DNA from 4 places in the Alishewanella sp. HL-SH06 genome. Region 4 is predicted to be linked to each of the others. Evidence: predicted binding sites of a transcription regulator. Region 4 holds the regulator's gene; each other region holds the start of a gene.

Region 1 (8,056 bases), 1.9 Mb from region 4:
CAGTTCGGCTTGCTGCGGATCGCGCTGAACTTGAATTAAATTAACCTGATCACCCACTTTTAAACCATGGCTGCTGCCTAAGCCGATCTGAATATGCTGTTGTTTTACTTGGCGGATTTGTGCAAGCAACGGCTGGCATTGGGTTTGTTCTTGAATATCTTGCGCCACGGTACGAAGCACTTGATCAATTTTTTGGCCATAGGGCATGCGCCAAAATGCCACACTGTGGCTATTGGGTGTGGTGTTATCTTGAACTGGCCAAAAACTACTGGTGCGGTATTCTTGTTGGTAATGCACTCGTCGCTCATAGGTATCAAACAAGGTCACTTCTAAAGTAAAGAAGCGTTCTCGTTGGCTGCTTTGCCAAAATTTACTGGTTTTAGCGCCAAGTGATAAATCCTGAATAGTAGCGAATAAAATAAATTGTTGGCCCTCTGCAAAAAACTGATCGGCAACATTGGCGGTTAATTGAGATTGCGCGATGGGTTCGTCACGCACTTGTAATGCTAGGCTTGGGCCAAAGTCACGCAAGTGGCGCGACAGTTGTCGTGTACTGTGTTCACCTAGTTCAAACAACTGGCCATAAATGGCGTCTTGCCGCGCATCTAAATGCACTTGGGTAACCAATAATGGGTTTCGAAAATTAGCCGAACAGCTTTTGGCCATCGGCAAGATATGGGCTTTTAGCGTAATAAACACCTGTTGTTGGCTGTGCGTTTCTGACAGTAGCTGTACTTGTCGCAGCTCCGCGCTAGTGCTAAGCGTAACCGAGTGATGTTGCAAGATCCCTTGCACTACCTGTTGGTGGCTTTCTAATTTTGCCCCTGCAAATAAGGTGGCGCGTTGCAGTGCATCTTCAATGGCCGCTCGACGCGCGCTATCTAAATCGCCACGTTCAATACTGGCTTGCCCGGTGGCTTCATACCAGTTGGCGTAGAGTGAATTACTTTGGCTTAAAGCGGCAAGCCCGAACAAGAGGGTGGATAGAATGCGTATTCTCATAGTCTGCCATCGTCTGAATGTATTGATTAGGTGTAAACGCCTATCGGGTAGTTTGCTTAGCACCGGCGTTACAACGTATCTATTGCTACTGTACAAGCAAATAATGTGCCGAGCTGGTTTTTTGTGATGACTGGCGTGAATTTTGCTTAAGTTTTGATATCAGAAAAGCGTTGGCTTAGGCAGCGCCCGCTGCCGTGACAGGATGGGTTATTATGATTAAGAGCTTAAGCGTAGTTGTGATCCTTACAACATTAACAGCAGCTTGTGGCCAATTGGCTGATAGACATATTGAATATCAACAAGAAACGCCACTGGCTTTCCCGGTGATAACGGCGCTGGGTGCTGCGCCAATATCAGCACAACCGGGTGCGAGTGACAGCCAGCGTATGTTAATGGCGATGCGTGCTTCCAAATTAGAAGCTTATCGAGAATTAGCTGAGCGGGTTTATGGTCAAAGAATTGACAGCAAAAACACCTTAAGTGCCATGGTCGCGCAAAACGATGTGCTAGAAGCGTCAGTGCAAGGTGTGATCCGCGGTGCGCGGGTAGTGAAAACCTATGCGGTTGAAGATACCTATATTACCGAGCTATCGCTGGATTTTGCCGAAGTATATGCAACCTTGCAGCATACCGAGCCGAAGCAAAGTATTCGCAGTGTGCGTTATTTGTGGTGATGGCTAGGCCTATTAAGCGCGGATAATTGCTTAATACGTAAGGTTGGATCAGGCTTTTACGCCACTGCCTTTACTATCTACAGCCGGTTTGCCTTTGTTGGTGTAGGTTAAGCCGGTCTTACCATTCGCCGATAAAATCTCATGCTTTAATCGACCTAGCGTTAACTGGCTGTGTTCTAAAACCTGCTGGTTAACGGCAGTTTGTTGTTTGCACTGCGCCAATAAATCATCCAAAACAGCAATACGCTCATCAAACCAAGATTGTTTGCGTTGCTCAGCCAGGTCTTCAGATTGGCTAAGTGCCTTATCGGTTTGTTCAATTTGTAGCAATAAGGTATTTTTTTGTTCGATGATGTTGTTTAAACGCGGTACATCACGTTCAGTAACCGCTTTAAGTTCATGTTCTAGCAACAACAAAAGCGCAGATAAATGCGCTTGTTGTTGGTTCAGGCAGGTGAGGGTGGCGCTTTGTGCTGTATTCATTAGCGGTCGAATAAATCGCCCTCAAATTGCATGATACGCTTAGCTAACTGCTCAACGTTAATTTTGTATTTGCCTTCAGCAATAGCCTGTTTAATCTTATCGACTTTCTCTTGATCGATACCGCTACTGTTACTGGCCTTTTCTTGCAATTTAGAAAATTGCTGAGCTTGCGGTGTAATAGAAACCGAATCTTGCTTTTGCATTGCCTGACTACCGGCATTTTGCTGCACAGTAGTTTGTTGGCGCTGCACCAGTTGATCGTTTTTATCTGTTTTAACCTGCGGAGTATTTTGCAAGTTATTAATATTAATCGCCATAATAGAACCTCTTCACCTAAACTTTAGTCCTTATGCTTAGGTTAACGGCCGCTACAAAGAAAACTTTAGGTTTATTTTCTAAAATTTCACTTGAACTTGATTAACCCCAACAACCTCTGCTTGAATACTGCGCCCAGATTGCTGGTTTCTCACGGTAACTATAGCACCTAGGGTACCGTCTTGCTGAACCACGCCAGTGGCAGTAACAGATAAACCGCTGTTATTAATTTCTATTGTAACAATATCACCCCGGCATACAAGACAAAGATCTTGAAGGTTGATAATTTGACCAACACTCAGACTGCGTTTATTTTTACTACCAATAATCTCAGCCGGTTGCTGCACAATATTACCCCGAACTAAGCGTCGCTCCCGGCGCTCAATTTCGAGCATATCGGCCGTGATAACCGTTCCTGGAGAAATATTTTGCCGCATCACCACTAAATCAAGATACTCGGTGATCTTAGCTGATATAAACAACTGCCAAGCGACAGGGCTGTCACAGCTTAATTGCACGGTGGTTTGGCGTGGATTGTAGTTTGCCGGTAAACTAAATTGCAGGGCATTAGCACATTCTTTATCACCAATCCGAGTATCCAAAGGGGTCACGCTTATCTCAGTATCTGTTGACAGTTCGCTGGCTAAGGTGTCTTTTAACCAATTTTCTGTCAGGGTCGTTAATTGTTCAGGGTTATAGCTTGCTGAGGTATTTTGCTCGGCAAAAGCCGAAGCATTAAGCGTTAAACTTAAGCACAGTAAGGTAATTAAAGCAGTAATATGACGAAAATTTTCATACTTTTTCATAGGGTTTGTCTATGCTTAACTAACAAAGGGCTATAACATACCTGAATCATGTATTGACGCCGATTTTCTGACAGTTGAACTAGTCATGCAAATATCACGCCTAAAGGCTGAAGTAAGGAAACCCAGATGTCCAGTATTCTAGATTCCGTCAACCAGCGCACCCAACTTGTGGGTCAGAATCGATTAGAGTTGCTGCTGTTTAAGCTTGCTGGACGCCAGCGTTATGGTATTAACGTGTTTAAAGTGCGTGAGGTATTGCAATGTCCGCGTTTAACCAGCATGCCCAAACGCAACAAGTTTGTGCGTGGTATTGCGCACATTCGTGGCCAAACCATATCGGTCATTGATTTAAGCTTGGCTATCGGCGGGCGAGAAATTCAAGATCTTTCCACTGCGTTCATTATTATTTCTGAGTATAACCGCTCGGTGCAGGGCTTTTTAGTTAGTTCAGTTGAGCGCATAGTTAATACCAACTGGGAAACCATCATGCCTCCGCCAAAAGGCACTGGTGGTAAGCAAAGCTATTTAACGGCTGTTACCGAGCTGGATAAAGAATTAATTGAGATCTTGGATGTTGAAAAAATTCTCGAAGAGATTTCACCCTCACCGACAATGATCCACGATGAAACGGTGTCGAAAAGCATTGCAACTGATTTAGGCGATCGAGTCATTTTAATTGCTGATGATTCTACTGTGGCCCGTAATCAGGTGAAACGGGCGCTAGAACCTTTGGGTGTAAAAATGCACTTGGTCAAAAATGGCCGCGAAGCGCTGACCTACCTACAACAATTAAGTGAACAATGCCAACATTCGATCACAGAAAAAGTGGGTTTACTGATCTCTGATATCGAAATGCCGGATATGGATGGCTATACCCTAACAGCGGCGGTGAAAGCTGATGTGAAACTGCGACAGTTACATGTGATTTTACATACCTCGTTAAGTGGCGTGTTTAATCAGCAAATGGTACAAAAAGTGGGGGCTGAGGATTTTATTGCAAAGTTTAATCCCGACGAGTTAGCACAAGCAGTGCAAAAATGGCTCCACGTTGAATAATTGGTAAGGGTTATGCGTGCAGAATAAGCAGTTACAAGAATCGGAATATCGGCAATTTCGGGATTTTCTCGAGCAACAGTGCGGCATCGTGCTGGGTGACAATAAGCAATATTTGGTTAAAAGCCGTTTAACCCCCTTAATGCAACGTTTTAGCCATGGCAGTTTATCTGAACTGGTTGCCAAAACCATGAGTCCGTTTGAACGGCAGTTACGCTCAGCCGTGATTGACGCTATGACCACCAATGAAACCTTATGGTTTCGTGACAACTACCCATACGAGCTACTAAAGAATCAATTATTGCCGGAGCTGGAAAAAACTTGCCGCAGCGTCAAAATTTGGTCAGCGGCTAGCTCATCGGGTCAAGAGCCATATTCTATTTCAATGACCGCGCTAGAGTTTCAGCAAAGTCGGCCAAATGCCTTTCCTGGTGGGGTGAATATTTTAGGTACTGATATATCCAATACAATGCTGGAGCATTGCGCCAGAGCCGAGTACGACGGCTTAGCTTTAGCGCGTGGTTTATCACCTGAGCGACGCACGCGGTTTTTTGAAGATACCTCTAATGGCATGATGCGCGTTAAAGATAACGTGCGTAAAAAAGTGACTTTTCGGCATCTTAACCTGCTAGACAGTTATACTCTGCTAGGGAAATTCGACATCATATTCTGTCGCAACGTATTGATTTACTTTTCTCCTGAAGTGAAAGCGAAAATAATCAAACAGTTTGCTCAGTCATTAAATAGTAAAGGTTACTTAATCCTCGGGGCCTCAGAGTCATTGTCAACCATGAATGAAGACTTTGACATGCTGCGTTGTAATCCGGGCATTATTTACCGCAAGAAATCTTAACTCTGCATCTTGGCCTGCTTTTTGCTTCCTCAAACTAAGGTTACAACATGAGGTGGCAAAAAAATGGCAATCAGTTTAGACAAAGCCTTTGGCATGCACGAACAAGCGTTGCTGGTTCGAGATCGTCGTGCGCAAGTGCTGTCAGAAAACGTCGCTAACGCTGACACTCCTGGCTATAAAGCTAAAGACATCGATTTTCAGCAAGCGCTGGTGAACGCCCAATCTCGGCAAAGCCGTTCCATGCAGCGGACGCATGATGGGCATTTCGCCATTTCTACTGCAACCCGGCACGAAGTGAAGTTTCGTAATCCAGAACAAACTGATACCGGTGATGGTAACAGCGTGGACATGAACCGCGAACGTAATGCCATGATGCAAAATGCCATCGAATACCAGACCAGCCTACAATTTTTGAATAGTCGGATCAGTGGCTTGAAAAAAGCCCTTACAGGCACAGGACAGTAATTATGAGCTTATTTAAAGTGTTTGATATTGCTGGCTCTGGCATGACCGCCCAGTCAGTAAGAATGAATACCACAGCCAGTAACATTGCCAATGCGAACAGCGTGAGCAGTAGTATCGATCAGGTTTACCGTGGTCGTCACCCGGTGTTTGCCACCGAGTTTGCGCAAGCGCAGCGGCAACAAGATGCCGGCTCTGGCGTTAAAGTGCTGGGAATTGTCGAGTCTGACGCACCACCGAATGTGGAATATGCGCCCAATCATCCGTTGGCGGATGAAAATGGCTATGTTTACAAGCCTAATGTCAACATTATGGAAGAAATGGCGAATATGATTTCAGCGTCTCGAGCCTATGAAACCAATGTACAAACCGCAGATGCCGCAAAACAAATGTTAATGCGCACCTTACGGTTAGGTCAGGGTTAAGGAGTAACGCATGACAACCATTAATACAAATTCTGCGCTAGAAGGGATGTACTGGGATACTGAGAAAAAAGTTGCCGATAAAAACAATGGCGCTTTAACGCAGTCAGATTTTTTTGCTTTGTTAACTCAGCAGTTAGCTTATCAAGACCCGACCAAGCCGGTAGAAAATGATCAAATGATCGCACAGATGACTAACTTTACCATGGCCGATGGTATCACCAAGCTTAATGATAATTTCAGTAGCTTGGCGCAAAGCATGTCGTCCAATCAAGCCTTGCAAGCCTCATCACTAGTAGGGCGTAGCGTGCTGACACAATCTGAACAATTGGTTTTCACCGGTGAGTCGCTCTCGCGTGGCCAAATAAACCTTGAACAACCAGCTGATAACATGAAAGTGATTATCACTAAACCCAACGGTGAGTTAGTTTCTACATTTAACGTTGATCAACCGCAATTGGGTAAAAATGAGTTTGCTTGGGATGGTACGAACCAAGCGGGTGAAACCGTTGCCGCTGGGCTTTATAACATCAGTGTTGAAGTTAGCGCCAGAGGCAAAACGGAAAATGCCCCAGTACAAGTGTATATACCCCTGTATCCAGTGTCAGTATGGGCAACAACGGTAACGGCATTACACTGAATTTATTAGGCATCGGGGCAGTGAAATTGGCCGATGTGTTAGAAGTTTCTTATGGTTAATACGACCGCTTAAGGTGAGGTAACATATGAGTTTTAATATTGCATTAAGCGGTATCGCCGCTGCACAAAAAGATTTAGATACCACAGCAAATAACATCGCTAACGTTAATACTACAGGTTTTAAAGAGTCTCGAGCTGAATTTGCCGATGTTTATGCATCTTCGGTATTTCAAGCCGGTAGAACTAAAGTGGGTGATGGGGTCAGAACATCATCAGTTGCACAGCAGTTTCAACAAGGGTCGTTATTGTTCACTAATAACTCATTAGATTTAGCGGTGACGGGAGACGGTTTTTTTGTGACTGCCTCTGAAGTGGGCTCTCGAGATTATGCTTACACCCGGTCCGGTGCGTTTAAGCTCGATGCAAATAACTTTTTAGTGAACAACAATGGTGCCTTTTTGCAAGGTTACCCTGTGGATTCCGATTCAGGTACAACTAGCTCTGTCAGTTTAAGTACAACTGGGCCAATTCAGATCCCCACTACTGCAGGTGCGCCCAGTGCCACACGTGATGTGTTTGTTAGTATGAACTTAGACGCACGTTCATTGCCACCAACCATTACAACGTTTGAGCCAACTGACCGAGCCAGTTATAACAGCACCACCTCAACAACGATTTATGATAGCTTAGGTCAGGCACATATACTCAGTGTGTATTTTGTAAGAACAGCACCTTTGGCGAATAATACCTGGGATGTGTATACCACATTCAATGGAACTCTTGTTCCCTCGGCTACCTCACAATTAGTTTTTAAGTCAGATGGAACACCAGGTGAAAATCCAGGTGACTTTGAAGATATTACCATTTCGCCTCTTGATTTAAATGGCTTGTTAAATAATGGTGCTAATTTTGGAACCGTGGGTGATTTTGGTATCCGTTTTCGCGATGAAGCAGGTACCCGAACGCCAACTCAATATGCATCAGCTTTTGAAGTGGGCTCACTAAGTCAGAATGGTACTACAGTCGGTCGTTTAACTGGGCTGGATATTGATGTTGGCGGCAGAATTATGGCATCTTATTCTAATGGCGATCAACAATTTTTATCGCAAGTATCGATGGTGCGTTTTGCCAATCCGCAAGGCTTAAGCCAAGCGGGAGCAACGTCTTGGAAAGCCAGTTTAGCGTCTGGCGAGCCGTTAGCTGGTGAACCTAACACCGGTACCTTTGGTAGTATTCAAAGCTCCGCGTTAGAGCAGTCAAACGTAAACCTTACAACGGAGCTAGTTGATCTAATCAGCGCGCAGCGTAACTTTCAGGCCAATTCTAGAGCGTTGGAAGTTAACAGCA
Region 2 (8,056 bases), 1.2 Mb from region 4:
CATACCGATTAAATCGGCATGTAAGGTTTGTATGGATTCATTAACCGCTGTTTTATCCTGTAATGCCGTTACCATGGGCAAGGCAAAACGTAGATAAGCATCGTCTAATCCCATGCTAGACAGTTGCTCTAAGGCGTTTCTTGCATCACCTAGCTGCCCAGTTAAAAATTGCACCGTACTGATCGCTCTTAATAACAAAGGGTTGTTCGGGTCAAGCGCTAAACCTGTTTGATAATGAGCAATGGCCGCGGGGTAGCGCTTTTGAATAAACGCTAGATGGCCCAACTGAAGTAATGTTGCTGAATTGTTCGGCTCCAGTTGTAAGCTTTGTGCTAATAATTCGGCAGCGCGATCTTCAGCTTTTTCTGCCAGTGCTAACTCGGCTTGCGCATTTAATAAGTTAACATTTTGCGGAAAAAGTGTGGCAGCCGTTTTGAGGGTAGAACGGGCTTGCTCAAGATCGTTTGTTTGCAGGTCAAGTGAAGCGGAAACGAGTAGCCAATTAAATTTTTGCGGCTGCCGAAGCTCGCCGTATTTTAGCATTTCTTGTAATTTGTTTTTTTGCCGTGACAATAAATACAAATAACTTAATTCATCACTGATTAAGTTAATGTCGGCACCGTCAGTCAGTGCGCCTTCAAAAACGTTTAACGCTTCTGCAAACAATTGCTGCTGCAGTAAAATTCGCCCATATAAAATTTGTGCCGCAAGGTTATCTGGCGTATCGCTGAGCACATTTCTAAGGTAAATAATGGCTGTTTTGTTATCGCCTTGTTTGTGTAATTGCAAGGCGTTGTCGTAAGTGTATTTGCTGCTGTCAGCATAGGTTGTTATTGAGACGCAGAGTAACAGCCCAAAGAGAAGACGATACAAGCTAAGATCCTTATTGCAATCAGCGAAAAATGGTTGTAAGCAATTATAATATACCATAACTAAAAAGGGGCCGAAGCCCCTTTTTTAACGCTGTGTACGGCGGCGATTTCGATACATAAGGCCAAAAATACCGGCGGCGAAAAGTGATAGGGTGCCTGGCAGTGGCACATCTTGCGCATTATCTGGTGATGTTGGTAGGGCGGCGAGCTTAGCAGTAATGCTGCCAAATTTCATTGCATCATTTAAACAAGATAACTTACAAGAACCGCTGTCAAATGCAGCGTTGTATGCACCGATCAACCAATATTGACTGCTAACACCTTTAATATTTTGAGTAGAGTAGCTCTCAGTTCTACTACTGCTTTCAAAAATATACGGTGTGTTGATACCTGTATTGGCGTAGCTCGCTTTTACAATTGCAGCGCTTGCAAGTTGGGTAAAATTTAAGGTTGGACTCGAAATGTTGGTAAATGGGTTGCTATTAAATGTAGCTATAGAAATATCGCTATCCATTCCTTCAGTTACCCAAGTATTAGTAAGACTTAACAATTCGACGGGAGAAGGAAATTCTAAAAAAATAAAATCTAAGCCTTTTTTGTTATCAACAGTATGGCTTTCGTCTGAATTTGTTCCATAAATTTGTACGCCATATTTGCTATCAAGAATTAGCTTATGTGCTGAAATTATGTTTGATGCACTATCAGAAGACTCAGAAGACCAGCCTGAAATAAATGCATTGGCGCCTGAAGCTGACGTTAACGTTATTTTGTTTGCACCTGTAACGCTTTTTGTCGTTGCAGGTGTAAAACTCCATGTCTCTGTTGTGCTCGTGGTTGTAGAGGCCAGCACAGAGGTTGATAACAACGCAGCGCTACATAACACCCCGAAGGTGATTTTTTTAATTGCTGATAGCATAAAGTTTAACTCTTAAATGATAATGTAAATAATAAAGCAAAAAGCGTACCAAATCTTAAGTCATTGATAGTTATAGCTTAGGGTTTTAACTTTTAAAGTGACTGTAAAAATTGTTGACGATTTTCATCAATGTCAGCCGGCAAATAAAACTGTTGCTGACACACTTTTTACAATAAAACGGTTATCAAACTCCTATTTTTAGAGTATTTGAAGTTATTCGCAACGCTCGTTTGTCTGCAAAATAGTTAATATATAACCAGCCTATCTTATATTTTGTTGCATTATTATATTAGATACAATGTGTTAGCTTTGGTTAGCAGGAACAGCCCACAATAAAAAGCCGATTACCACTAACTGGATCATTTGTTATTTTCACCATCAGTATTTTTACGTTTGCGCTAGCAAAAAATAGACTAGGTTAAATGTAAAGCTTGGCAACTCGCATGTTTCATGCAATGCAAGCTGCCAAACTGACGTTAAGTAACGTTATGCACGTTTACTAACACTTAAGGATTATAGCTCACATTCAACGTTACGCCACTAAAAGTACTATAGGCACGAATGCTGATGTGCCACGTTGTCGCGGCGGGGTTGCTGATACTGCAGGTTTCATTGTTTCCCTGTAAATAAGGGCGACAATCAAAGCTGCTGGTGGTTGGCCGCGCGCCGCGTCTGACGTACAGATCGGCATCTCCTGTTCCGCCAGCGATGCTGGCAGTAAAATTCTGCATGCCGGCCGGTATGTTAATGGTGTAATGCAACCAGTTATTGCGACTAGCAGACAGATTGGGCAGCGTATTGCTACTGCCTGTGGCGCCTGATCCTGAGCCTGTTGCGGCAAGCACTGCGGCATTGGCATCAACTAAGCCGACACCACAACCAGAGCAGCTTGCAGGGAAACTACGGGCTGAGGTTTTCAGAATATCTTCAATTTGATCCGGGGTAGCGTTCGGTTTGGCTTGCTTGATTAACGCAGCAATACCGGCGACATGCGGTGCGGCCATCGATGTGCCTTGGCTGTACCCATAGCTGTCATTGGCGGGTGTCGTTGAACCGCTGTTGTAAGTAGATAATACGCCACTTGGATCATTGGAAGAAGACATCGCGCCACCCGGTGCGGCGACATCAACACTGCTACCGGTATTAGAATAATACGCACGACCACCCTGGCGGTTTGTTGAGGCAACGTTGACTACACCAGTGCAATTACCTGGATTAAAGTTATTGGCATTACCATTGTCATTGCCTGCGGCAACCACTATTACTGTACCGCGGCTGCGCGCTTGATTAATGGCATTTTGGGTAGTGCTATTACAGCTACCTGAACCACCCAAGCTCATGTTAATGACGCTGGCAGGGTTGGCATTGGCGGGTACGCCAGACACTGAGCCCCCTGATGCCCAGATAATGCCGTCTGCGATATCGGAGGTGTAGCCACCACACTTACCTAAGACTCTAACCGGCACCACTTTAGCGTTAAAGGCTACACCGGCAACGCCAGTATTATTATTACTGACTGCGGCTACAGTACCGGCAACATGGGTGCCATGCCAACTGGACGCTCTAAACGACGTTGGTTGACCACCGCCACACTCGCCGACATTCGTCCAATCACCCGGATCGCGGGCATCGCTGTCGCGGGCATTACCATCGTTACCAATAAAGGCATCAGAGATCATGTCATAGCCTGGTAACAGGTTGGCATTTAAATCGACATGAGGCCGATAGCCGGTATCCAGTACCGCAACCACCACGCCTTGGCCTGTTGCCTTGTCCCAAGCCGCTGGCGCTCGGATGCCGCCGGTGTTTTCATAATAATGCCATTGGTTCGCATATTGGGTGTCATTAGGTGCAAGGGTCGGTTGCAGTAACATGTCTTCTTCGACCAGTTCTACATCATCATCTTGGGACAATTGATTGAGTAATGTCTCCGTTTCCGCGGCGGATAAGCGGCGCTCGGCACTGAACACCGCGTGTTTTTCTAAGGCCGTTTCGCGCACAAATTTTATTTTTTCACCTGCGCGTTGACTAAAGCGCTCGGCTTTCGCTTGCATCCGTTCGGCTTTGCGTTGCTGAGCCATGGTGGCTGGTAGGCTCTGTAGCATAGTATCGGTGTTGGTTTCTTTATATTTGATGATCACGCGGGTAACAGGACCAGTTGAAGTGTCGTTATCCTGATTTGCAATCGCTGCGGTGTTGAATAATGCACCGGGTAAACAAAGCACGGCTATTGCCGTTAATTTAAACTTCTGAGTAAGCATGGTATGACCTTTTTTATAATGTTGTTATTACCTGGATGTAAGGTGATGCGAAATGAATGACAACTTCGCAACACCGCTATTATTAATAGGACAAACTTGGCGTAGCTGTAAATCAGCAAAATCTGTATAAAATGAGCTGCTTATGTAGCTATAGCGGTATGCGGCCCCAAAAAAGGTCTTTTTTAAGCATAATAAAAAAAGGAACAAGTCATAAGCTACGCCTGCCCAATCGGAACTGTAAATATTTTGTAACAATGGAGTTTTATTCTAAATAGTTATAGATTTCTCATTTGGAGAGCAAATTGAATCTAAAGAAGGCACAATTACAGCAACATCAACTAGTTATTTGGTATTAGCAGATAAAGAGTACTATGTTGATTTGCACTGGACAGCTTAGTTTGATGCGCCATACTCAACAGCATAGTGGTGAGGTTAAGCGTATATGCCTGATGAACATAAGAATGAAATTGTACCTATCCTCTATGAATGCGGTATCGCGAGAATATGTCCACGCTGAGTATTGGCACAACACCATAGTGGTCAATACCGGCGATATTTCTGCGGTCAATTTTGATTTAAGCATGTTAAAAAAACAGCGTTTATATAAACAGGGCTATAGCACTGCGATGGCGATTGTAACGAAAAAACTTCCAAAATTTTTCTGAGCGAGCGGTTAAACAGCTCGATCAAAATGAAATTAAATTACATTTTTATTAATTTTCGTATTGCTTGAATAATGGGCAACCTAAATGTCACTTAGTTTTATTTGTTGTGGCATGCCTTTATTATATTGATTTTATTGGTTTATATTTTTCATGGTGAAAAGGTCTTTAGATTTTCTATTATAGATTAATTTAATTAATCTATTCATTCATTTCTTCTCGTTTGTCGGAATTACCATAATCTTGTAATTTTATTACGTGCCCAGCGATAGTGGCACATCAAATTAATTTTGCAGGAGAGACCAGACATGACTATTTCAACTCGTAAATTTATTACCCGTATGGCGGTGGTACTGTTGTCGTCAAGTCCATTGCTCGCTTCTGCCGCGAGCACAGGCTACAAGATGGCTTTAATTGATAATGCACCTGGCGCTGAATATATTCAGGCAGGTCAGTACGACAAGGCCATTGCTTCCGCCCAAGCGCCGTCGCAGGCTGATGCTGAGTCGTTTTATGGCCAGGTTAGCTTATGTGTCGCTTATAGCCGGATGAACGAATTAGCCTTAGCTGCCACAGCGTGTGACAACGCCGTATTTCGTGCCGCAACCTTAAAAGCGGTTACGGGTTCAGCTAAACGTGAAATGCGCGCTTTAGCATTGAACAACCGCGGTGTGATTAAGTTATTATCGGGTGACAAAGTGGCGGCATTACAAGACTTTATGCTGGCAGTGCGTTTAAACGATTCCGCTTTAACCGCGGCTAACTTAGAGCGTTTAACCTTCAGTATCAATGAAGGTCAAGAAATTGCAATGCAAACTGCTGAATAGCTTGTGTTTGCAATCAAAAACGCCTGGCTCAATGTCAGGCGTTTTTTTTGGTTATGACCAGCCATATAAAATTAAGAAAGTGGCGTAATGTTGCGCAGTGTTTTTTTGTAATAAAGTGGATTGCCCTTGTTCCCACATCGCCTCTTGTAACTGTGCTTTACTCAGCGATAAAAAAGCCTGGTTCAGTTCAATCGAAGCACTGCCGTCTGATTGTGGCAGCACTTGGCGTAAATCGAACGGTTCTAAAGTGCCGGTAAAATCATGACTTCCCTCAGTAGTCTCAGGTGTATTAGTTGTTTTATTTACTGAGTCGGGCAAGGCTTTAACTGGGCTTGCTAAAGCAGAACTGGGGATGGCTGCTTCAGTTGCGCTCGCGGTTGTTGGTGCTGGTAAATGTTCTGGCACTGGCAGCGCCATAATTTATCCTATCCACTTTCCCGCCTGAAAGGCACTGAATAGAGCGATTAATGCAAGCAATACCCAAAGCAGTGTTTTACGCATAGTCATCTCGCAAAGTTGCCAATTTAAAAAATAATTGTTTTTTTAATAGCAGTGCTGGCGGGGCTGGTCAATTTTTGGAATCGGCTGCTTGAAGCTAGAAACACGCAGCGCAGCAATTTGCTGCGCTTTTGGTCATGATGTGGCGTTAAATTTGGTAAGTACTGCCATCTTTGGCGGTGAAGCTTTTATCACCACGGCAACGACAACTGACTTGCCGGCCGGTGATCATGCTAAACCAATGACATACCGGATCGGTGGTTTGTAATTGAATATCATCAATACCCGCTAGGTCACGCTGACCTTGGCTGCCACTTTTATTCAAGATCAACTCAACATGGCGACCTTGGTTTTGCAGCAACAACGACTCAGGTGCTTCACGGTGACCATTTAAGCCAATAAATTGCGCCGGATCCGCTAGACCACTGGTGCTGCCATCTACGAAAAAGGCCAGCAACTGTTGGTAATATACGACATAGCTGGCTACGGCCTTGTGCGAACCCTGAGCCAAAGGGAAGGTTTTATCCAAAAAGCCTTTAGAGTAATCCATGATCTGTTTTACATGGCTGTCGTTCAGTTGCGTGATCATCGTAATATCGTGATCGATTTGTATCGACTGTGTTGAAGTGGCTAACGTCGTCATAATTATTTCCTCATCGGGTACGAAGTGTGGAGCCTCTGATAAGGCTTTTATTGCAGATAGTTTTGCTATCGCTTGAAAAACAGTCTAGATTAAATTTAAGCATAATTTCACAATAAAAATTTCACAGTGTAAATTTTACAAAATGAAAATAAATAAAAGCTTGATCCGCAAATCACATTTCTTGGGCACTAAAATTAGAAACCTGAGAAAACGCAATAACTTAACGATAGAAGATCTGTCGACACGTTGTGTGCGTGTTAATCCTGAGTCGGCGCCATCGGTATCCTATTTATCGATGATCGAGCGTGGTAAGCGGGTGCCGAGTATCGAAATGCTCGAAGTTATCGCGCAGGTTTTTCAAAAAGACTTAGATTGGTTTTTAGACGGTGAGGCTGAAGAGCAAGATTTAGTGCTGCCCAAGACCGCAAAAGGTGGCCTCAATGGTATGCCATTAGAGCCGAGCTTTTTATTCAGCCCCGATATTTTGCAAATTGCTATCCCGGAAATGTTGTCACAAACGGGCACCAGTGGTCGGCAGTTTGCGCAACTGTTGATTCGGGCGCATCAGGAGCATCACCAGAATCATTTTCCGGAATTAGAGCGTGCCGCCGAAGAGGTAGGGCAAAAACGTCTACCTTTATCTGTCGATGAGCTCATGGCGATTGTGCAGCAGTTAGGCTTAAAAATTCAGTGGTTTGATGAAGTACCACGCGAGCTCGTTGATGAATTAGGTGTGAAATCTAATAATATTGGTACTTCCTTTTTTATACCGCCCAATAGCTTACATTTAAATCGTATTTTGCAGCAGTGGCCTACTCGCTTAAAGTATGAATTAGCTGTGCACATTGGCCATGCCGTTTTACATAACAAAGATGGCGTAAAAAACGCGATGGCGGTAGGCGGGGCGCATGATGATGTGTTTGCCGATAGTAGCACTATGGCACCGCAAGATATTTTGCATGCGTGGCGTGACTTTGAATCGAGCTTTTTTGCTGGCGCCTTGTTGTGTCCAAAGCAAGCGTTTCGGCAATTATTAGAGCGGCGTGGTTATGAAATTGCCAGTCATTTACAGGCAGAAGTGTCGGCTTCGGTGGCGATGCGCCGCATGACCGCGGTGTCACCTTATCCGCATTGGCATTACTTTGATGCTTACAGCCCCGGTAAATTAAAGGCGGTGTATCGCGGTAATGGCATCCCTCTGCCTTGGGGCAATATGCGCCAAGTGGTCGACCCTTGCCAGCATTGGGCCGTGTTTCGCATGTTTGAGGTTAAAGACAGTGGCAGTTCGGCGCAATTATCGCTGTTAGATGTGCAAGGTGAGCCACGGATCTATTGTTGCGAATCGACCAAGGTACAAGACTTAGCCGGCAATCAGCA
Region 3 (8,056 bases), 460 kb from region 4:
AAAACCTGTTTCCAGCACATGAAAATACTTTTTACTCTGATGTAACCAGCGTTCGGGTAGGCCATTTTGCTGTAAAAACACGTAATCTGTTTCGCCAAGGCCGCCTTCATCAGAAAAATAGATATCTTCGAAGTCGCTGGCAACGGGGGCGCCTTGCTGATTAAAATGAATGCGAGCGTTGGATAAAGGTTGCATGCTGGAGCCTGTGCAGAAAATTCAACTTGTAGTTTACCTCAGGCTCAAGCAAAATTGAAAACAGAGTACAACTGTTCGCTGAAAGCAGACCAGTTTTTTGCGGAAAAGCCGTAGAATAAGACGCAAATTTTTAATGAGCCTAAATAAATAGGTCTAGGAGACAGAATGAAAAGAGCCGTAATCACCGGTTTAGGTATTGTATCCAGTATTGGTAACAATAAAGCAGAAGTATTAGCCGCGTTAAAAGCGGGCAAGTCTGGCATTAGCCGGGCGGAAGAGTTTGCTACACTGGGATTACGCTCACAAGTGTGGGGCGACATTAAATTGGATCCTGCCACCCTGATTGACCGCAAAGCGATGCGTTTTATGGGCGATGCTGCAGCATATTCTTACATTGCCATGCAAGAAGCGATGGAAGATGCCGGTTTAAGTTTAGAGCAAATCTCAGATCCACGCGTCGGCTTAGTCGTCGGCTCTGGCGGTGCTTCTTCTAAAACACAGGTTGAAGCGGCGGATATATTACGTGAAAAAGGCGTTAAGCGTGTTGGCCCTTATGCTGTCCCTAAAACCATGTCGAGTACCTGTTCAGCCTGTTTAGCTACGCCATTTAAAATTAAAGGCGTTAACTATTCCATCAGTTCAGCTTGTGCTACCAGCGCGCACTGTATTGGCCATGCCATGGAGCTGATCCAACTGGGTAAACAAGATATCGTGTTTGCCGGTGGTGGTGAAGAAGTGCATTGGACACTGGCGATGGAATTCGATGCCATGGGCGCCTTATCCTCTCGTTACAATGATACGCCAGAACTTGCGTCGCGCACTTACGATGCTAACCGTGATGGTTTTGTGATCAGCGGCGGCGGCGGTATTGTGGTGGTTGAAGAATTAGAACATGCGCTAGCGCGTGGCGCGACCATATATGCTGAAATCGTCGGCTATGGTGCCACTTCAGATGGCTATGACATGGTTGCCCCCAGTGGTGAAGGCGCCATTCGTTGTATGCAGATGGCGATGCAAGATGTTAGCGCACCCATTGATTATGTGAATACTCACGGCACCAGTACTCCAGTCGGAGATGTCAAAGAGTTAGGGGCGATCCAAGAAGTCTTTGCCGGTAAAACGCCTGCTATTAGTGCAACTAAAGCCATGACAGGCCATGCTTTAGGCGCTGCCGGTGTGCACGAAGCCATTTATTCTATGCTGATGCTACAGCATAACTTTATTGCCCCATCGATCAACATTGGTGAATTAGATGATGCGGCCAAAGGTTTAGATATCGTGACTGAAACACGAGATGCAGTATTAAATACGGTGATGTCGAACAGTTTTGGTTTCGGTGGCACGAATGCAACCTTAGTGTTACAGCGTTATAACGACGCAAAATAAGCTAATAGTTTGATTTAAAAGGCGCCTTGATGGCGCCTTTTGCTTTGTTAGCCGTGTAATTTTGTTACACTTAACGTCAAAACCAGTGGAGTGCTGATGAATGCAGATTTATGCTGATGAAAATATGCCGTTAGTGCATGAGTTTTTTTCGCAGTTAGGCGAGGTTACAACCTTTGATGGGCGCAAGGTAACAGCTGCACAACTGAGTCAGGCAGATATATTGTTAGTGCGTTCAGTCACGCCAATAGGGCCTGCGTTACTCGCCGACAATCAGCAGTTGCGTTTTGTGGGGACCGCGACGATTGGCACAGATCATATTGATCAGGCTTACTTACAGCGTCAAAATATTACGTTTAGTGCTGCGCCGGGTTGTAATGCACAGTCGGTAGTGGAATATGTGCTCAGCAGTATGTGGTGTTTAGCCGAGCGTTATCAATGGCAGTTAACCGACAAAACGGTCGGTATTGTTGGCGTAGGCAATATCGGTGGGCGCTTAGCGCGGGCGTTAAATGCTTTAGGGATCCCAGTTTTACTTTGTGACCCAATACGTGCAGCGCAAGAGCCGGATTTTCCACACACCGACTTTACAACACTCTGTCAGCAAGCCGACATTGTTAGCCTGCATACCCCCATGCAAAAACAAGGGCCCAATGCTACGTGGCACCTGTTTAATGATGCCACGCTAGCCAGTTTAAAACCGCAGTGTGCCTTGATTAACGCCTCTCGCGGCGGGGTTATTGATAACCAAGCGTTATTAGCGGCGCAGCAACAGCATCGTCGCCCTTTAGTCCTCGATGTATGGGAGCAAGAACCTGATATCCTACAAGCGTTATTGCCTTACTGTGATATCGCAACCGCGCATATTGCTGGCCACAGTGTTGAAGGTAAAGCGCGCGGCACTGAAATGCTGTATCAACGCTGTTGTGAGTTACTGGGAGTCACGCCAGAAATCGCATTAGCGGCCTTGTTACCTCGGCCTGCTGTAGAAAAATTACAAATTTCTGCTAATTTTGGGCTTCCGGATGTCCAAAGTGTCGCAAGAATGTTATATGATGTGCGGCGTGATGACGCTTTATTGCGGCAACACCTGCAACAACATGGGTTTGACTGGCTAAGAAAGTCATATCCCGCACGGCGCGAATACAGCGCGCTGCAGCTTGTCGGTCAGGCCTTACCGGCCTGGCTTGGCCAATTGGGCTTTAATAGTCAGATTTAAGAGGATGCATCAGATGGCGTCACAATATAATGTCGCAGTCTTAGGCGCGACGGGCTTGGTAGGCCAACATTTAATTGAAATATTAGAGCAGCGCGATTTCCCTGTTGCCCAGCTATTTCCCTTGGCTAGCAGCCGCTCTGCCGGTGGCACTGTTACCTTTAAAGGCAAAAAAATTACCGTGTTAGATGCGGATACTTTTGACTGGAGTCAAGCTCAAATTGGTTTGTTTTCAGCCGGTGGTAGCGTGTCAGCTATTTATGCTCCAAAAGCCGCAGATGCAGGCTGTGTGGTGATTGATAACACCTCACACTATCGATACGAAGCGGATATTCCGTTAGTAGTGCCCGAAGTTAACCCAGAAGCCATTGCAGATTATCGTAATCGTAATATTATTGCTAACCCAAACTGCTCTACGATCCAAATGTTGGTCGCTTTAAAGCCCATTCATGATGCCGTGGGGATCAGCCGTATTAATGTGGCGACTTATCAATCGGTAAGCGGTGCTGGCCAAGCGGCAGTTGAAGCCTTAGCCCAAGAAACAGCGCAGTTATTAAATGGTCGGCCTTTAGAAGAAGGGGGCCATTTCGCTCGGCAGATCGCTTTTAACGTGATCCCGCAAATTGATGTGTTCATGGATAACGGTTACACCAAAGAAGAAATGAAAATGCATTGGGAAACGCAAAAAATTCTGGGTGATAACAGCATTGGTGTTAATGCAACAGCGGTACGTGTGCCGGTGTTTTTTGGTCACGCTGAGGCGGTCCACATAGAAACGCGGATGCCGATTACCGTTGAGCAAGTTAAAGTGCTCTTAGCGAATGCCCCAGGCGTGGTGTTATTTGAAAATAACGCTGATTTTCCAACGCAGGTGAGTAACGCAACAGGCAAAGATGAGGTGTTTGTTGGGCGTATACGGCAAGATATTACCCATGAAAATGGCATAAACTTGTGGGTTGTGGCAGATAATATTCGCAAAGGTGCTGCCACCAATAGTATTCAAATTGCTGAGCACTTAATTCGTGATTATTTGTAATACCGTTTTGGCGGGTTAATTGAGTCACAAATCGCAGAGCGCCTTAGGGCGCTCTGCGTTATTTATAGCGGTAAACAACAGAGCTTGTTGCTATTTACTGGTAAGCCGAGGCTAACTGCATTATATTTGTTGAGTCAGCAGCAGTAATAATGGAACACTGCTTGCATAACACTATCATATGATTTTGCTTTAACGTGAGTCTAGGTGCTCGGCTAAGGAATCCTGATGCCTGTTCGTATAATTTTACTTTTGCTGTTAGTCAATTTTTCGTCGATGGTGCTGGCTCAGTCTGCGCCGACGCAGATCCGTGGCCCGAAAAACGCGGATAGTGTGCTATTGCAAAAGCAATTTGGCCCTTTAACACCCAGCGACACTTTGTGGCGTATCGCCGAGCAAGTCAAACCTAGCGACAGTGTGACGACATTCCAAGTGATGTACGCACTTTTCATGAAAAACCCTGGTGCGTTTAATGACGCCAACTTCAATCATTTACGGCCTGGTGCCATTTTAATTGTCCCTGAGTTGCGTGAGATTCGTTTGGTTGATCCCGAAGTCGCTCGACGTAAAGCCGATAGCGATGATGCTGAGTGGGCGAAAAAAGTCGCGCGTGATGCTGCTGCCCGCGCCAAAGCACGCGAAGAAGCTAATAAACCTAATGTCGTGCAGCAACAAACCGCTGCAGAGCTGAACGCTCTAAAAGATCAATATCAAGACTCCATTCAATTAATTGAAGGTATAGCACTGGAAAACCAGCAATTACGTGGTTCGTTAGGGCGAGTGGAACAAGAGCTTGAAGGCTTAAAAGCGCAATTAGCGGAAGACAGCTTGTTACAACAGCAGCTTAACCAACTACTACAACAACAGCAGCAAATTTTGGCCGAGCAACAAGCCCGACGCGAAGCGGAGGAAGCCGCGCAACTTGCAGCCGCCGCAGCTGCAGAAGCAGAAGCCTCCAATTGGCTCAACAATCCGATTACGTGGGCGCTTGCTGCGTCGTTACCCGCTATTTTGTTATTGATGGGCTTTATTGCTTGGGTTAAACGGCGTGGGCGGCAAACCGAAGAAGCGGTAGCGAATGCGATCAAAGAGCCACAGACCTCGGCAGGCTATAAATCACCGGTGCCACCTATCGACAATAGTCAGGATTTTGACGAAAGCCTGCTCGATATGGATGACGATCTGTTTAAAAACGATTTTGATGAAGTCAGCCCAAGTGCAGTCAGTGCCCTAGATGATAGCCTTGAAGATGATACATTACCGGATTTCAGTGACGATATTTTAATTAACGAGTTAGTTGAGCCGGATCCACTGCGCACGGACATGTTAGATGGCATGGATGATGATCGTTTAGATGTTGATGACGACGCCTTAGATCCGGTAACGCCGGTTCGGGAAGAGCACGATATTCAATTAGAAGGCGTGGAAGAATTAGATTTCGACCCGGATAATATTTTGTCGGATACGGATTTATCGGCCTTATTAATGGCTGATGACGATGATGATGTTATTGAGTTAGCGGATCCGAGTGAGGCAGAAACAGCCAAGCTAGCAGCAGAACCTATTGCGCCAGAGCGCGAGACTGCAGATGATGTTAACGATCATATTGAAGAAATTGAAGTTGAGCTGCCGGATGATGAGCCCTACGCTACGCCCGTGCCGACAAATAATGATGAGCTTGAAGAAGCCGCAGAGCTTAACGACGATGTGCTGGATAGGTCTGCTGACGAGGCAGTCGATGCCGCAACAGACGAACTCGATGCTGATGATATTGACGAGTTACTGTTAGATAATGAGCGCGAACGTTTATTAGCCACAGAAGCCCGTTTTGATAATTCTGATTTAGATGACTTTGCCGAGCAATTGGCTGCAGAATCGATTGAAGCGGAAGATGCAGACAACTTATCTGCAGATGAAGAGCAATTGAATGCCGAGCTTGACGATATCTTAGAGCAAGCGGCAGCGGAGCAATCGCAAGCGACAGCCCCTGAGGTTCGTGAGGCGGATGTCGATGAACTCACCCTTGAAGCGCTTGATGACATGGATTTAATCGACACCACTGCACAAGGCGGTGTTGATGACATTATTACTGACCAAGCGGCGGCTGATGATGATTTAGTGACTGAGTTTGAGCTGCCGGAAGAAACCGAACTGGCAGCAGGTGAAGCGTTAATTGATGATGAGCCCGAGCTTGCCGCTGCTAAGCGGTTGAGTGACGAACTAAGCCTAGCTGAAGACATCGCGTTACCTGCTATCGACGAGCAGCTGAATGAGCAGACCGCTTCTGATAGCAGCGAAAGCAGCGCTGCTCGAAAAGCCTCAGAGCACGCAACATCCGTGCAACAGATTGCCGATTTGCTGAACGAAGACGCTGAGTCTGATATTGCCCAGACGTTAACGGCAGAAGACGAGTTTAGCCATGATCTTACGAACTTATTAACTGAACCTGATGACGCGACTGCCGATGAGTTGGCAGAACACTCTGAAGCTGCAGCGCTTAATGATGCTGTCACAACGGACACTGATGATGCTGCGGCAGAGCTAACCCGACCAGATACATCGGCTGACGAAGAGGCGGTTGAGAATGCTCTAACAGCGGAATCGTCAGAGCATTTCCCTGATGTCGCTTTAGACAGTGATGCCGAGCCAGAAGGCGATGCAGAATTATTACTGGACTTAGCTTCAGATGAGGATAATTCAGTCACGCGCCCTTCAGAAGCGGCACTGTCTGTAGAAAACCCCAGTAAAGTACTGGACAGCTATCCTGAATTAGCCATGTCAGACGATACTGCGGATGACGATGAGTTTAGCCAGCTTGCCGAGCAAATTGAGCAATTAACCAATGAGTCTGCTGCAGAATTTAGCGATCAAGAATTAGCTGCTGCCTTAGCTGAGCAGAGTGAAAACGAAGACGAAGATGCTATCCCAGAACTGAGCCCAGAGGAATTTAACCTAACCGAGCTGGAAGACAGTCAGTTCGATTCGTTATTAAATGAGTTAGCGGTAGATGAAAACGTTACCCAGGCAGACAACGATGTTGAGCAGGCCAACGATGCTTTCGCTATTTCTAATGCCGAATCTACAGCCGCGGAGATCAGCGATGAGCCGGCCATTTCAGATGATGACTTTGTTGAAATTGATAATTTGTTATCTGCCATGGAGCATGCTGATGAAGATGAGCAGCGTTTCAATCAATTAAATGTGGATGTCGGCTTAGAGGATTATGCCGGTATTATTGGCGAACATACTAAGATGGACGTTGATAAAGAAGATGAAGGTTTTGCCGGCAAACTGGATTTGATTCGCGCTTACTTAGAAATGGATGAAGCCGAAAGTGCAGAACTGCTGATTGGAGAAATTCTCACTTCCAACGCGCCTGAACACATAAAAGCAGAAGTGAAAGCGCTCAGAGCAGAGTAGGTATAATCGGTTAGCTGCGCTATAATCCGCGCAGTTAACAGAGGGCCAGTGATGCGAATTGCGTTAGGTATTGAGTATGATGGTGCCAGCTTTTATGGCTGGCAGCGTCAGCGCGAAGTCAACAGCGTGCAACAAGAAGTGGAACAGGCATTAGCCAAGGTGGCTAATCAGCCGATTGAATTATTTTGTGCCGGTCGCACCGATGCCGGTGTGCATGCAACCGGTCAAGTCGTGCATTTTGATTGCAGTGCTGATCGCGATATGAAAGCTTGGGTGATGGGTACAAATGCTCAGCTGCCTGATCAAATTGCTGTGCGCTGGGCCAAAGAGGTTCCTGATGATTTTCATGCCCGTTTTAGCGCAACGGCGCGTCGTTATCGTTATGTCATCTATAATCATAAATATCGACCGGCCATTTTACGGGCGGGTTTGAGTCATTACCATCAAGATCTTGATATAGCCTTAATGCAGCAAGCGGCACCTGCCTTGCTGGGCGAACAAGATTTTAGCGCTTTTCGCGCTATGCAGTGCCAATCAAATACGCCGTTTCGAAATGTGCATCATCTGCGAATCGCACGAATAGGCGATTTCATTGTCATAGACATTAAAGCCAATGCCTTTTTACATCATATGGTGCGTAATATTACCGGCAGTTTACTGGAAATTGGTATGGGCCGCCGCCCTGTAAGCTGGTTAGCTGAATTGTTAGCCAGTAAAGATCGTAATCTTGCTGCTGCAACGGCGAAGCCGGGTGGTTTGTATTTAGTCGAAGTCGATTACCCTGAGCAGTTTGCGATCCCGAAAGTGGC
Region 4 (8,056 bases):
ATATAAAATCAAAGCCCAAAACAGCCAATGATGCCGTGACTACCGTTTGAGTGGTGGCACGGCTAATACCTTCCGAGGTCGGGATGGCATCAAAACCTTTGTGTAATGCAATCCAGATCACTACGAGTGCAAACACTGCACTTTTTATTACACCATTTAGCACATCCTGATACAGGTCAACGTTAGCTTGCATAGCAGACCAATAGCTACCTGCATCGACACCTAGCCATTCTACACCAACCAAATGGCCACCTAATATGCCCACAGCATTAAATAGCAATGCCAGTAATGGCATGGCAACGACCCCCGCCCAAAAGCGTGGAGCGATAATACGACGCAGCGGATCAACTGCCATCATTTCCATACCGGATAATTGCTCAGTCGCCTTCATTAAGCCAATTTCTGCGGTAAGCGCGCTACCGGCACGACCCGCAAATAACAGCGCGGTGACCACCGGGCCTAACTCGCGCAGCAAACTTAGCGAGACTAACGGGCCTAACATACCCTCTGCGCCAAACTTTACTAAAACGTTATAACCTTGCAGTGACAGCACCATGCCGATAAACAAGCCGGACACGAGGATAATCATCAACGACAACACGCCAATGACATACAATTGTTTGATAAACAACGGGAAGCCTTTACGGAAATCGGGCTTACCCACTATGGCACCAAATAACATGATACCTGCACGACCAAAACCACTGATGGTGCTGAGCGTTTGATGGCCTATTTTTTGTAATCTATTTGCGATCACTTGCCGAGCTCCATTAATTCATCTTCATAAGCTGCAGCTTTATAATGAAAGGGCACTGCCCCGTCTGCATCGCCATTTAAAAATTGCTGCACTAATGGCGATGGATCGGCACGTAATTGCTCTGGCGTACCTTGGCCAATCACGGTTTTATCTGCCACAACATAAACGTAATCGGCGATACTCATGACTTCTTTTACATCATGCGATACCACGATAGACGTTAAACCCAAGGCGTTATTAAGTTCGCGGATCAGCCGCACAATAACTCCCATTGAAATAGGGTCTTGCCCCGCAAAAGGTTCATCGTACATGATTAACTCAGGATCTAAAGCGATTGCCCGAGCTAATGCAGCACGTCTTGCCATACCACCGGATAATTCCGCTGGCATCAAATCACGTGCACCGCGTAAACCTACCGCTTCCAATTTCATTAAGACAATTAATCGAATTAACGACTCTGATAAACGGGTGTGTTCACGAAGTGGAAAGGCCACGTTGTCAAATACCGATAGTTCGGTAAATAGGGCACCGCTTTGAAACAGCATGCTCATCTTTTTACGGGCTTGATATAAAGCTGAACGTGACAATTTAGGGATATTTACGCCATCAAACATAATATTGCCGCTGTCTGGGATCAATTGACCACCAATGAGTTTTAACAGCGTTGTTTTACCAATGCCGCTAGGCCCCATAATGGCGGTAACTTTTCCCCTGACAAACTGCATAGACATATCGCGGTATATCACTCGTTCTCCGCGTGAAAAGCTCAGGTTTTGGATATCGACCAACACATCAGACAACGTTATTTCTCCAGTTCTCTTTGCAACCAGTCAGCTCTCGTTAAACGGGCAATCTTGCTAAGGGCGCGCATGTTATATACATTCATAACAGTTTACAATATGAGCAAAGTGGCAAAGTGTGCTTATTGTAAACGCTATGAGAGAGTAAGTCGTGGCAATAATTCGAAACGAACAGCAGGTATTTTCGAATAATGCTTGGCGTAGGTGTTTTTACCGAGGTTTTTTTGCATTTAACAGCAAGAAACGGGAAAATACCCTTTTTAACTGTTAAGCAGACAACGGACACCATGATATCACCTTTGTTATTAGCCATTATCTTCGTTATCGTCGGACTCGTATTGCTGATTTGGAGTGCTGACCGTTTCGTATTCGGCGCATCATCTGTTGCCCGCAATAGCGGTGTTTCGCCAATGTTCATCGGATTAACGATTGTTGCGATGGGTTCATCCGCGCCAGAAATGTTGGTCTCGGCAACAGCCGCAGCACAAGGACGACTCGACACCTCGGTTGGTAACGCTTTAGGTTCCAATATCACAAACATCTTAATGGTCATTGGTGTTATTGCCCTATTCAAACCGATTACGGTTGCCTCATTAACCCTGAAGCGCGAATTTCCGTTAATGCTGTTTTTCACCTTTGTTGGATATTATTTTTTATCAGACCATAACTTAACGCGGGCTGAAGGTATTATCTTGCTTATCGCTTTTTTCAGCTTTATCAGTTTGTTGGTGTACTGGGGTAAGCATGCCAGCCCAACCGATCCGCTTATCAGCGAAATTGAATCAGAAATTCCACTACCAACCTCTACTCTAAAGGCGGTGTTTTGGGTTATCGCCGGCTTAGTGTTGTTATTAGCCAGCTCTCAGTTATTGGTTCAGGGTGCAGTCACCATTGCCCGTTATGCTGGAATGAGTGATTTAATCATCGGCTTAACAATTATTGCTATCGGCACCAGTTTGCCCGAACTCGCCGCAAGCGTCATAGGCGTAATAAAAGGCGAAGATGATCTGGCGCTGGGCAATATTATCGGCTCAAACATTTTTAACATTTTAGCCGTGTTAGGCTTAGGCGCAGTGATTGGGCCTTCAACACTCGATATTAATGCCGGTACGCGGGATAGCTACGTGATGATCGCGGCGGCCTTTGCACTGTTATTAATGTCAATACGTATCGGCAAGCAACAACGTATCAATCGATTAGAAGGTGGCTTGCTTTTAAGCGGCTTTATTGGCTACCAATATTTGTTATTTACTCATTTGGCGTAAACTTGGTTATGACCACAAAGACTTTCCGTGAACAGGCTTTAGCGGTATTACGCATCGAAGCCGAAGCCGTTCGACAACTCGAACAATATCTTAATGATGATTTTGAGCGCGCTTGTCAGCTGGTACTCGATAATAAAGGTAAAGTTATCGTCAGCGGTATTGGTAAATCTGGCCACATTGCCAACAAAATAGCGGCAACCCTCGCCTCTACAGGCTCTCCGGCTTTTTTTGTGCATCCAGGCGAAGCGAGCCATGGTGATTTGGGCATGTTATCAAAAGACGATATCGTTATCGCCATCTCCAATTCTGGTGAAACAGCAGAATTACTGACCATAGTGCCAATTATCAAACGCATGGGTATTCCACTGATCGCCATGACCGGGAAAGCAGATTCTACGTTAGCGCGCTTGGCCGATATTCACTTATGTGTAGCTGTACCTCAAGAAGCTTGCCCACTTGGCCTAGCGCCCACCGCCAGCACCACGGCGACACTGGCGATGGGTGATGCCTTGGCTGTCGCGGTGTTAGATATTAGAGGCTTTTCAGCCGATGATTTTGCGTTATCACATCCCGGTGGCAGCCTTGGTCGCAAGTTATTGTTGCGATTAGAAGATTTAATGCATAAAGAGAATTTGGTGCCTATCGTACCGCAAGAGGCCAGCATTAAAGATGCCTTATTAGAGATTTCACGCAAAGGGCTCGGCATGACCACCGTGGTCGATGCACAAGGTCGCTTAGCTGGGCTTTTTACAGACGGTGATTTACGACGTATTCTTGATCAACGTATTGATATACACAGCACCTCTATTGCCAAGGTGATGACGGTCAATTGCATTACGGTTAAAGCAGAAATGCTTGCCGCAGAAGCGTTAAATATTATGCAGCAACGAAAAATTAATGGCCTGATCATTGTTAACGAGCAGCGCGAGCCAATCGGCGCCATGAATATGCACGACTTACTGCGAGCAGGAGTAATGTAACATGGACTTATATCGCCAGTTGTACCAAGCTATCAGTGATACTAACGCCAGCCGCGCGGCAGATATTAAATTACTTATCTGTGATGTCGATGGCGTATTTTCGGATGGGCGCATTTACTTAGGTAATCAAGGTGAAGAGCTAAAAGCCTTTCATACCCGGGATGGCTATGGCATTAAAGCACTGCGCCAAGCTGGCATAGAAGTAGCCGTGATCACAGGGCGACAATCGGCCATTGTGGAGCAGCGTATGAAATCGCTAACTGTGCCCTATATTTATCAAGGGCAAGAAAATAAAACAGCTGCATTTCAAGCGCTGCTCGCTGAACTGCAATTAGATGCCAGCCAAGTCGCTTATATCGGTGATGATTTGGCCGATTGGCAAGTCATGCAACATTGTGGCTTAGCCGTCGCGGTAAAAGATGCACATCCTTATTTGCGAAAGCATGCCCATTTAGCCACGTCATTACCTGGCGGCTTTGGTGCAGTGCGCGAATTATGCGATCTGTTACTGATTGCGCAACAGCGATTTTTACAATTTGATGGCAGCAGCTCATGAGAAAGTTTTTTGTGCTCATCGTCATGTTACTCGTGATAGTCGCGGGCTACCTGTGGTTGAATCCCAGCGTTGAGCAAGTGGATCTGCAAGTGGATCGAGAATTTCAACCGGATTACATTGCTGAAAATGTTACCTTGCGCATCTACGACAATGAGGGCTATATTGCCGATCACGTGCAGGCGCTGAAATTAGAGCATTTTGAACAGCTCGGCTTTACGCAGTTTGATCAACCGCGCTATACCCTGTTTAATAAAGCACATCAGCCTGCTTGGGAAATCAGTAGCTTACAAGGTGTCTGGTTTCCTGAAGATAAGATTATTTTGGAAAACCAAGTGGTTTTGCAAAACAAACAAACCCTAGGTTTAGTAGAACGCGTTGAAACGGCCTCATTACAACTGATGTTGCCTGAAAAAAGTATTCATACGCATGAAATCGTTCAGATCACCGGCGCCGGTTTTTTCATTAAAGGGCAAGGTATGCATGTCGATTTAACAAAAGAAACCATACAATTGCAAAAGCATTTAGAGACGGTATATTTCAATGAAAATTAATAGCTTAATGATTGTTTTGGCCTTTTTTTCTGCCGTTAGTTTGGCCGCCGAACCGGATCATAAACAGCCCATCTCGGTCGATGCAGATAAAACCTTAGCCTCATTAATTGACAGCATTGCCAGTTATGCCGATAACGTTGTCGTACGTCAGGGGTCCATGTTGATCAAAGCAGACAAACTTGAAGTCGACGCCAGTGCTGGTAAAGGTAAAGAGGTGTTTATTACAACAGGCTCACCGGCGACCTATTCACAAACACTGCAAGGTGATCGTCCTGTAACCGCTCAAGCGAATGAGATCCGATTTGACCGTGCCAGCCGAATTTTAACGTTATCGGGTAATGCCGAAGTGATGCAAAGCGGTAGCTTAGTACGCGGTGCCGTGATCCGTTACAACATTGAATTACAACAATTAAGTGCTGAAGGTGAGCAAAATCGTCGCGTTACCACGATTTTCACCCCAGAAAACAAGGACAATCCATGAAGTTAGTGGTCTCGCACCTCGCCAAAAGCTATAAAAGCCGGCAGGTAGTGAAAGATGTCAGCTTAGAGGTCAATGCAGGGCAAATCGTCGGTTTATTAGGCCCTAACGGTGCAGGTAAAACAACAACCTTTTACATGATTGTTGGCTTAGTTCCCTCGGATAAAGGCACCATTACCCTCAACGAGCAAGATATTACTTTTGCTCCGATCCACCAACGTGCCCGCGCCGGCATTGGTTATTTACCGCAAGAAAGCTCGATTTTTCGTAAATTGACTGTGCATGAAAACTTATTGGCCATTTTGCAAACCCGCAAAGATTTAAGCACGCAACGCCGCGCTGAAATTGCCGATGATTTATTAGAAGAATTTCATATCGGCCATATCCGCAACAGTTTAGGGATGGCGTTATCTGGTGGCGAGCGTCGTCGGGTTGAGATCGCGCGGGCACTAGCCGCTGATCCCGCTTTTATTTTATTAGACGAACCATTTGCTGGGGTTGACCCGATTTCAGTACTTGATATCAAAAAAATCATTCAACACCTCAGCCAACGTGGCATTGGTGTTCTCATTACTGACCATAATGTGCGTGAAACGTTAGATGTTTGTGAAATCGCTTATATTGTCAGTCATGGCGAACTGATTGCAGCCGGTTCTCCGCAAGATGTTCTAGCAAATCAGCAGGTGCGTGATGTATACCTAGGTGAGCAATTCAGGCTATAGTAAAGAAGATAGAACGCAACTGCGCATTCAGGAGAGAATTACAGGTACATGAAGCCCTCTTTGCAACTCCGCCTAGGACAACAGCTTACCATGACGCCACAACTGCAACAGGCGATACGCCTATTACAGTTGTCCACCATTGAGCTACAGCAAGAAATACAGGAAGCGTTAGACGCGAACCCGTTACTCGAAGGCGATGATGATTTCGAACGTCAGCCAGATGAGGTTGATCACAGTCTTGGCAATATCAATCGCGATACCCTTGACGATCCACGCAACAAAAACTCAGAGCAAAAAGACGCAGCCGATCGCGATACCAGCGATGATCTGAATAAACAAAACATCCAAGAAGATTTACCGCTAGATAATAACTGGGATGACTTAGTCAGTGCCGCCCCTGTTAGCAGTGGCAACATGCCTGATGACGATATGGTGTATCAGGGTGAAACCAGCGATACCCTGCAAGATTATTTACGTTGGCAAATGCAACTCACGCCCTTTTCTGAAATCGACCGGGCTATTGCTGAGATCATTATTGAAGCCATCGATGACAATGGTTTTTTAAGTATCAGCTGCGAAGAAATACTCGACTCACTGCAATCTAACGAGGTCGAGGCCGACGAAGTTGAAGCCGTGATTAAACGCATTCAATTATTTGATCCGGTCGGGGTTGGCGCGCGCTCGGTGCAAGAGTGTTTACTGGTGCAGTTACGGCAGTTTGAGCCAACTACCCCCTATTTAAATGATGCAAAACTCATTATTAGCAACTATACCGAATTTTTAGCGAATAGAGACTTTCGTTCTTTGATGCGCGTGACTAAACTCAAAGAAGAAGAGTTAAAGGAAGTCATGCAGTTGATCCACAGTTTAAATCCACGGCCTGGTGCTGATGTGATTAAACAAGAGCAGCAATATGTTATTCCTGATGTCACGGTGACAAAAGTAAAAGGTCGCTGGCAAGTCGAATTAAACGCTGACGCTATGCCCAAAATACGGATCAATCAGCAATATGCGGCGATGAGCAAAACCGCTAAAAATACCGCTGATACGCAATTTATTCGTTCGCACTTGCAAGAAGCTAAATGGTTTTTAAAGAGCTTAGAAAGCCGAAACGATACTTTACTCAAAGTAGCCAATTGCATTGTGCAGCAACAACAAGCCTTTTTTGAGCATGGTGAAGAAGCCATGAAACCGATGGTATTGAATGATGTTGCAGAAATGGTCGGTATGCATGAGTCGACTATCTCACGCGTCACCACTCATAAATATATGCATACACCACGTGGAATTTTTGAACTTAAGTTCTTTTTCTCCAGTCATGTTAGTACAGAGAGTGGTGGTGAATGTTCTTCCACTGCCATTCGTGCTTTTATTAAAAAATTGGTGGCGGCAGAAAATCCGGCAAAACCGCTAAGTGACAGTAAAATGGCGGAAATTTTGTTAGAACAAGGGATAAACGTGGCTAGGCGAACTATCGCTAAATACCGCGAATCGTTGTTTATTCCGCCGTCAAATCAACGAAAGACCCTGCTGTAAGTGTCTTAACTAAAAGGAAGAGTCTATGCAAATCAATTTAACAGGCCGTCACGTCGAAATTACCGAAGCCTTAAAAGATTATGTCGAGAATAAATTTGCTAAGCTAGAGCGTCATTTCGAGAACATTAATAATGTACATGTCATCTTAAACGTGGAAAAATTACAACAGATTGCCGAAGCTAAAATCCATCTCACCGGTGGCGAAGTGTTTGCGGTGTCTGAGAACGAAAACATGTATGCTGCGATTGACCAGTTAATAGACAAACTCGATCGGCAGGTCATTAAACACAAAGAAAAACTGTCACGACACTAAGACATTATTATGAATTTAAACGCAATGTTAGCGGAGAACTGCACGAAAAGTGCAGTTCTATTTAACAGTAAAAAACGTATCCTCGAATATATCGCCGA

Evidence for each region. The regulator sigma-54, encoded in region 4, starts transcription at its own class of promoters, with help from an activator protein. The targets are predictions, from matches to a motif close to GTTGGCACGNNNNTNGNNT.
Region 1: the regulator sigma-54 is predicted to act here: its motif matches at 1,132-1,150, upstream of ACUJFK_RS13235 (LPP20 family lipoprotein).
Region 2: the regulator sigma-54 is predicted to act here: its motif matches at 4,095-4,113, upstream of ACUJFK_RS16790 (S8 family peptidase).
Region 3: the regulator sigma-54 is predicted to act here: its motif matches at 3,979-3,997, upstream of ACUJFK_RS06110 (FimV/HubP family polar landmark protein).

Annotation. Positions count from the first base shown of each region.
Region 1 covers NZ_CP199752.1:2,870,721-2,878,776, reverse strand. The annotation lists gene ACUJFK_RS13240 (flagellar assembly protein T N-terminal domain-containing protein) at 1-1,002, opposite strand, end outside; gene ACUJFK_RS13235 (LPP20 family lipoprotein) at 1,215-1,676, shown strand; gene flgN (flagellar export chaperone FlgN) at 1,725-2,159, opposite strand; gene flgM (flagellar biosynthesis anti-sigma factor FlgM) at 2,159-2,476, opposite strand; gene flgA (flagellar basal body P-ring formation chaperone FlgA) at 2,555-3,280, opposite strand; gene ACUJFK_RS13215 (chemotaxis protein) at 3,407-4,336, shown strand; gene ACUJFK_RS13210 (CheR family methyltransferase) at 4,353-5,186, shown strand; gene flgB (flagellar basal body rod protein FlgB) at 5,250-5,651, shown strand; gene flgC (flagellar basal body rod protein FlgC) at 5,654-6,073, shown strand; gene ACUJFK_RS13195 (flagellar hook assembly protein FlgD) at 6,084-6,710, shown strand; gene ACUJFK_RS13190 (hypothetical protein) at 6,680-6,769, shown strand; gene flgE (flagellar hook protein FlgE) at 6,796-8,056, shown strand, end outside.
Region 2 covers NZ_CP199752.1:3,627,810-3,635,865, reverse strand. The annotation lists gene ACUJFK_RS16800 (tetratricopeptide repeat protein) at 1-873, opposite strand, end outside; gene xdp1 (exosortase-dependent surface protein XDP1) at 958-1,788, opposite strand; gene ACUJFK_RS16790 (S8 family peptidase) at 2,295-4,049, opposite strand; gene ACUJFK_RS16785 (hypothetical protein) at 4,511-4,714, shown strand; gene ACUJFK_RS16780 (hypothetical protein) at 5,020-5,538, shown strand; gene ACUJFK_RS16775 (hypothetical protein) at 5,590-5,955, opposite strand; gene ACUJFK_RS16770 (malate synthase) at 6,185-6,679, opposite strand; gene ACUJFK_RS16765 (DUF3612 domain-containing protein) at 6,822-8,056, shown strand, end outside.
Region 3 covers NZ_CP199752.1:1,311,975-1,320,030, forward strand. The annotation lists gene mnmC (bifunctional tRNA (5-methylaminomethyl-2-thiouridine)(34)-methyltransferase MnmD/FAD-dependent 5-carboxymethylaminomethyl-2-thiouridine(34) oxidoreductase MnmC) at 1-195, opposite strand, end outside; gene fabB (beta-ketoacyl-ACP synthase I) at 361-1,581, shown strand; gene ACUJFK_RS06100 (4-phosphoerythronate dehydrogenase) at 1,682-2,797, shown strand; gene ACUJFK_RS06105 (aspartate-semialdehyde dehydrogenase) at 2,811-3,830, shown strand; gene ACUJFK_RS06110 (FimV/HubP family polar landmark protein) at 4,056-7,247, shown strand; gene truA (tRNA pseudouridine(38-40) synthase TruA) at 7,299-8,056, shown strand, end outside.
Region 4 covers NZ_CP199752.1:852,645-860,700, reverse strand. The annotation lists gene mlaE (lipid asymmetry maintenance ABC transporter permease subunit MlaE) at 1-757, opposite strand, end outside; gene mlaF (phospholipid ABC transporter ATP-binding protein MlaF) at 754-1,557, opposite strand; gene ACUJFK_RS03860 (calcium/sodium antiporter) at 1,845-2,822, shown strand; gene ACUJFK_RS03855 (KpsF/GutQ family sugar-phosphate isomerase) at 2,831-3,802, shown strand; gene kdsC (3-deoxy-manno-octulosonate-8-phosphatase KdsC) at 3,804-4,358, shown strand; gene lptC (LPS export ABC transporter periplasmic protein LptC) at 4,355-4,909, shown strand; gene lptA (lipopolysaccharide transport periplasmic protein LptA) at 4,899-5,390, shown strand; gene lptB (LPS export ABC transporter ATP-binding protein) at 5,387-6,109, shown strand; gene ACUJFK_RS03830 (RNA polymerase factor sigma-54) at 6,158-7,645, shown strand; gene hpf (ribosome hibernation promoting factor) at 7,671-7,958, shown strand; gene ptsN (PTS IIA-like nitrogen regulatory protein PtsN) at 7,965-8,056, shown strand, end outside.